Teredinibacter purpureus: one gene and its partner. The protein of the gene in region 2 interacts with the protein of the main gene of each other region in a pairwise test. Links are inferred from orthologs where the notes say so. Each region holds a gene or a part of one and is shown on either strand. Other genes may lie near its edges. The genes, in order: pheT and secD.

The links.
Region 1: the proteins of secD (region 2) and pheT interact in binary tests that used the Escherichia coli proteins (3 or more experiments, as listed by UniProt). The link is inferred for Teredinibacter purpureus from one-to-one orthologs.

Annotation. Positions count from the first base shown.
Region 1 is NZ_CP060092.1:3,901,810-3,905,224, forward strand. What follows is about bases 327-3,415. They hold pheT (phenylalanine--tRNA ligase subunit beta), read right to left. Parts: upstream 3,024-3,415; coding sequence 630-3,023; downstream 327-629. Other genes in these bases: H5647_RS17425 (MerR family transcriptional regulator), read right to left, coding at 327-339; ihfA (integration host factor subunit alpha), read right to left, coding at 327-646; pheS (phenylalanine--tRNA ligase subunit alpha), read right to left, coding at 3,185-3,415. In the rest of the region: more of H5647_RS17425, read right to left, coding at 1-326; more of ihfA, read right to left, coding at 323-326.
Region 2 is NZ_CP060092.1:2,884,751-2,888,003, forward strand. The notes cover bases 229-3,155. They hold secD (protein translocase subunit SecD), read left to right. Parts: upstream 229-722; coding sequence 723-2,588; downstream 2,589-3,155. Other genes in these bases: tgt (tRNA guanosine(34) transglycosylase Tgt), read left to right, coding at 229-514; secF (protein translocase subunit SecF), read left to right, coding at 2,615-3,155. Outside these bases: more of tgt, read left to right, coding at 1-228; more of secF, read left to right, coding at 3,156-3,253. UniProt on the Escherichia coli protein: Part of the Sec protein translocase complex. Interacts with the SecYEG preprotein conducting channel. SecDF uses the proton motive force (PMF) to complete protein translocation after the ATP-dependent function of SecA.

The DNA of each region.
Region 1 (3,415 bases), 1.0 Mb from region 2 along the record:
CACTTCTTCTAAGTCTCGGATCATTTCCGCTACTATTTTCGATAGTTCAGTGCTGCTTTCAGGTTTATTTACGTCGCTGGTCATTTGCTGACGTGCGCCACCAATCGTAAAGCCTTGATCGTACAGTAGTGATCGAATTTGCCGAATGGTGAGTACATCGGCTCGCTGATAGTAGCGGCGATTGCCTCGGCGTTTAACCGGTTTCAACTGGGGGAATTCTTGCTCCCAGTAACGCAATACATGCGGTTTTACCGCGCATAGCTCGCTAACTTCTCCAATAGTGAAGTAACGCTTGCCTGGGATTACGGGTAATTCGTCGTTATTACTCGGTTCCAGCATACGCTTCGACTCGTGCCTTTAGTTTTTGACCAGGGCGAAAGGTTACCACTCTTCTCGCAGTAATCGGTATTTCTTCACCCGTTTTGGGGTTTCGGCCAGGTCTTTGTTTTTTGTCACGCAAGTCAAAATTGCCGAAACCGGATAGTTTGACTTGCTCATTTTGTTCCAGCGCATTCCGAATCTCTTCAAAGAAAAACTCAACGAGCTCTTTGGCTTCACGCTTGTTAAACCCTAACTCTTCGTACAGGTTTTCAGCGAGGTCGGCCTTTGTGAGGGACTCTTTATCGATATTATCTAAGGCTGGCATTAAATTCATCCTCTAGCCGCTTAATAATGTCGGCCACCGGAGTGTTAATTTCATCTTCGTTAAGAGTGCGTGAAGGATGCTGAAACGTCAAGTTAAAAGCCAGACTTTTTCTTTTAGGATCAATACCTTCGCCGCTATATACGTCAAACACCTTTAAGTTTTTGAGGTAGTCACCTGCATTTGCTCGAATTTCGTCCAATAGCACTGCAGCGTTGACGCCCCTATCTACAACGATAGCTAAATCTCGACTAACTTCAGGGAATTTTGACAGTGGCTCAAAAACGGGAACGGTGGTGGAGAGTACTTTTTGCAACGCCACTTCGAATACAAATACCGATTTAGTGATGTCCAGCGCCTTTAGTAGCTGAGGGTGGATAGCACCAACAACGCCAACTGACTCACCCTCTACAAACACTTCTGCACTTTGCCCTGGGTGTAATGCGGTATGTACCACAGGCTGAAAGGTGATTGTTTTGCTGGTAAGCGATAACAACGACTCGAGGTCACCTTTTATATCGTAAAAGTCTACGTCGCTCTTTTCTGCTACCCATGAGGCTTCGTCTCGCTGGCCGTATATTAAGCCTGCAAGGCCCGCTGTTTGGGCCAAGCCTTGTGGTGTAGGTATGAAGCGCAAACCTTTTTCGAACAAGCGTACACGGCTATGTTGACGATTAAGGTTACGTCGAAGTGTTTCGACGAGCCCAGGCAATAACGAGGTACGCATGACGCTCATATCTGCGCTAATAGGGTTAAGTAACTCTACCGCTGATGCGGTATCACCAGCCGTAAATAATGCCTGTATTTTCGGGTCGATAAAGCTGTAGGTTATGGCTTCTTGGTAACCCCTGCCAATTAATTGCCGCGCTAAGCGGTCTTCTGGTAATTGGGAATCTTTAATTTTAGGTAAGGATGCTGGCACGCGCATTTCGGTGACTGGTAGCTGGTTGTAACCATAGATACGCGCTAGCTCTTCGAGTAGGTCGGCTTCTATTGCGATATCGAAGCGATAGCTGGGTACGCTGAATGTCCAACGGCTATCGGTTTGGCTGCTTAAGCTTAAACCGAGGCGAGTGAGTATATCGACCACTTCTGCGTCGGGAATGGCTAAACCCAAGCCAGATTCTATACGGCTACGCTGAAGCGTTACCTCACGCGCAGGGGGTAATGCCTCGGTGAGTTCACTCTTAACCAGTGGCCCAGCGGTTCCACCCACAATATCTAACAATAAGGCTGTCGCGCGCTCGAGGGCGCTTTCGGCTCCGTTATAATCCACTCCCCTTTCAAAGCGGTGAGACGAATCTGTATGTAAACCGTAAGAGCGTGCTTTACCGGCAATAATAATAGGGTTGAAGAACGCACTTTCTAGAAAAATATCGTGTGTATTGCTGGTTACAGAGGTTGTCTGCCCGCCCATCACGCCGGCCAATGCTATTGGCCCGCTGTTATCGGCAATAACCAATGAGCCTGCGTTTAGTTTTATTGCTTGGCCGTCGAGTAACGTTAATTGTTCGCCTTGCTCAGCTAAACGCACACGAATGCCGGTGTTAAGGGTTGCGAGGTCGAACGCGTGCATGGGCTGGCCCAGCTCCATTAAGATGTAATTCGTTACATCTACCACGGCATCTATAGAGCGAACACCGCTGCGCCGTAAACGTTCTACTAGCCAATGAGGGCTAGGCTTGCTGACATCAACCCCTTGTATTACTCGCCCCACATACCGCGGGCAAGCATCGCCAGCGTCTAGGCTAACGGGGAAGGTCGCATCGCTGGTATGAGCGACAGGAAGGATTTCTACGTTATTAACGGACACTTTATTCAAGACACCCACCTCGCGCGCAAGGCCTTTTAGGCTTAAGCAGTCGCTACGATTAGGCGTAAGGTCTACCTCAATAATGGTGTCGTTAAGATCTAGGTATTCACGTAGATCGGTGCCTACAGGTGCATCACTGGCAAGCTCCCATAAACCGGTGTCATCATCGCCCGCCTGTAACTCGGTTTGCCCACAGAGCATACCTAGGGATTCCACGCCGCGCAGTTTAGCCTTTTTAATTTTGAAGGCTTTGCCATCATCGCCGGGCGGTAAACTTGCGCCAACGAGTGCAAAAGGAATTTTTATACCTACGCGAGCATTTGGTGCACCGCACACCACTTGTTTAGTACCTTCGGGGTGGCCTGCAACTTGGCATACTCGCAGTTTGTCTGCATCGGGGTGCTGTATAACTTCGAGAATTTCTCCAACAACGACGTTGCTAAATTCACCGGCTACGCTGTCTATGGCATCGACTTCTAAACCCGCCATTGTGAGCTGGTCGACCAATTCTTGTGTGCCAACACTGGGGTTTACCCAAGTTCTTAACCAAGATTCGCTGAATTTCATGTATCGTTTTATCCGTTGCGGGCCATGAGCCCGATAGTCGTGAGTAATGGTGTGCGCTCTGGAGTTACACCCCTACATTCGCACTTTCTTGCTGGAAGAATAGAGGCTTTCCACTCTATTCTTTACCCTGTTAATTACGCTTTTATCGTTAGGTTTTTTGCTTAGAACTGTCGTAAAAAATCTAAATCGTTTTCAAAAAACAAACGCAGGTCGTTCACGTCGTAGCGCAACATGGCTAGCCGCTCTACACCTAGGCCAAAGGCAAAGCCGGTATAGGCTTCTGGGTCTACGCCACTAGAGGTCAAAACATTAGGGTGCACCATGCCGCAACCACCCACTTCTAGCCAACCGGTTTTACTGGCTTCCCAGCGAATATCGAATTCAGCAGAAGG
Region 2 (3,253 bases):
AGCTATAGGGTTTGACGGTTATGCGATTGGTGGTTTGTCTGTTGGCGAACCCAAAACGGATATGGTACGTATTCTTGATCATCTTGCCGATACCATGCCAGCCGACAAGCCGCGCTATTTGATGGGTGTTGGTAAGCCAGAAGATATCGTGGAAGCCGTTTGTCGAGGCGTCGATATGTTCGATTGTGTTATGCCTACGCGTAATGCGCGTAATGGGCATTTGTTTACCCGTGAAGGCGTGGTGAAAATACGTAACGCGAAACATCGTCACGATACCAGTGCGTTAGATAGCAGTTGCGATTGTTACACCTGCTCAAATTTTAGTCGTGCTTATTTGCATCACCTCGATAAGTGTGGCGAAATTTTAGGCTCTCAGCTGAATACTATCCATAATTTACAGCACTATCAAACCATCATGCAGGAATTACGCGATGCCATTGCGCATGGGCAGCTCGCGCAATATGTAGAAGAATTTTACGAACGGCAGGGTAAAACTCGCTTTACCCTTGAATAGCAAGGCGTGTGCGCCCATGTTGAGGTTGCACAATAAGGTACTGTAATGGAGCGGGCTCAGCTTAAGAGTGTGCCCGCGCATGACGGCATTCCACCTCTTAAGCGCAAATGTAGGTATAATCCCGCCTCCTTAAAATTAAAATGACAAGAACGCTAGCGGCATTTCACTCTTTCAAAGGGGAAATGACCAAGCTTTACTGGACCCCAACATGAACCGTTACCCCTTCTGGAAGTATTGTCTTATTCTGGTTACCGTCGTTGTAGGTTTTCTCTACGCGCTACCGAATATCTACTCACCTGACCCAGCTGTTCAAATTTCAGGCTCATCCGCCGCTTTAGAGATTACTCAACGTGATATCGATAAAGCCGAAGCTGTTTTAAAAGAGCTTGGCATCGACTATTTTGGTGTTGAGTTTGACAAGAGCAATGGCTTATTGCGCTTGCGTGAACGCGACGATCAGCTCGCTGCCCAACGAAAAATTCAAGAAGCCCTCGGTGGGGATTTTGTGGTTGCGGTTAACCTAGCGCCAACAACGCCCGACTGGTTGTTGAACCTCGGTGCAAGCCCAATGAAATTAGGCTTGGATTTAGCCGGTGGTGTGCATTTTTTGATGGAAGTTGATACTCCAAAAGTATTGGCTGAAGAAATTGAAAATACCGAAGAGTTCATTAATAAACATATTCGAAAAGAGCGTTTACGGGGTGTAGCTGTACGCGCGAAAGCGGGCGTAATTACGGTAACCACGGAAACCGACGAGCTTCGCACTCAAATAACGGGCATGTTCCGAAAAGATTTGCCCGAGCTGCAATATGAGCGTGTTGACGAAGCCGGTAAATATTTGATTCGTGCGCAATTTAGCGAAGCATATATCCGCGAAAAAGAAGATTACGCCGTAACGCAAAACTTAACTACATTGCGAAACCGTGTAAACGAAATTGGTGTTGCAGAGCCTTTGGTGCAGCGTCAAGGTCGAAATCGAATAGTGGTAGAGCTGCCTGGCATTCAAGATACTGCCCGTGCAAAAGCGATTATTGGTAAAACCGCTAATTTGGAATTTAGGTTAGAAGCCAATGCTTCTACTCTGGCCTCTCAGCGAGAAAAGTATCCTCAGCGTGATGAGCAAAAGCAACGTCTCTATGGTGATGCGAGCGTTGAGAAGCGCCCAATAGTGACGGGCCAAAATGTTACGAATGCGCAAGTGGGTTATGACCCGGATACGAGTTTGCCGCAAGTCAATATTACGATGGATAGCCAAGGTGGCAGTGCTATGCACCGTAAAACCCGCGATAACGTGGGGCGTCGAATGGCCGTGTTGTTTATTGAATATAAAACGCATACTAAGCGCACACTTGACGAAAATGGCGATGAAAAAATTATTTACAGCCAAATTCCAGAATCTAGCATTATTAGCTTGGCCACCATACAAAGTGCGTTGGGTAAAAGCTTCCGTATTACAGGCTTGGAAAACCCGCAATCGGCGTCTGAGCTAGCGTTGTTATTGCGTGCTGGTGCGTTAGCTGCACCTATGGGTTTTGTTGAAGAGCGTACTATCGGCCCATCATTAGGAGCCGAGAACATTGCGCTGGGTGTTAAGTCTGTTCAGTTAGGCTTAATTATGGTGCTGATCTTTATGTTGGTTTATTACCGAGTATTTGGTTTTGCAGCCAACATAGCGCTTTCGCTAAACCTTGTTTTGTTAATCGCTATTATGTCTTTGTTTGGTGCTACGTTAACGCTTCCAGGTATTGCTGGTATCGTATTAACGGTGGGGATGGCCGTAGATGCTAACGTCCTAATCTTTTCTCGAATTAAAGAGGAGCTCGCCAATGGCGTGCCGCCACAGTCAGCCATTAAAGCTGGGTTTGAACGTGCATTTGAAACCATTTTAGATGCGAACGTAACCACCTTTATTGTTGCGATTATTTTATACGCTATTGGCTCCGGTTCAGTGAAAGGTTTTGCTGTTACTTTGGCGATTGGTATTGTCACGTCCATGTTTACCGCCATTGTGGGTACACGCGCTATCGTAAATCTTATTTACGGTAATCGTCGCGTTGAGAAATTGTGGATATAACGGGCCCTAATTAAAAGAGAATTCTCATGAGCGATAGTAAAGTTATTAATTTTATGGGGCGGCGAAAACTTGCTGCCATTTTTTCAACCATTCTACTGGTAGCGTCCGTTACTGCCTTGGCCGTTAAAGGTTTAAGTTTTGGGTTGGATTTTACAGGCGGTACTCTAATCGAGCTGCATTACCCACAAACAGCCGATTTAAATGGTATCCGTGCGGATCTTAAAAATCAGGGTTACCCAAGCGCTGTAGTGGCGAATTTTGGTAGCGATCAAGATGTAGTTATTCGAATTCAATCCGACGGTGAAAAAGTTGGTGATACCATTGTGGAATCACTGAAGGGAGCTTATCAAGGCGATGGCACTGTTGTGCGCAAGCGAATTGAATATGTGGGCTCTCAGGTGGGTGAAGAGTTTATGAACGATGGCGGCCTGGGAATGTTATTTGCCCTTGCCGTGGTTATGATTTACGTAGCGTTGCGATTTCAGTTTAAATTTTCGGTGGGGGCAGTAGCCGCTTTAGCGCACGATGTACTTATAGTGCTTGGGTTTTTCGCCATTACCGAGATGGATTTCGACTTAACGGTTTTGGCGGCTGTCTTGGCGGTCATCGGGTATTCGCTTAACGATACTATTGTTGTGTCTGATCGGATACGTGAAAATTTCCGT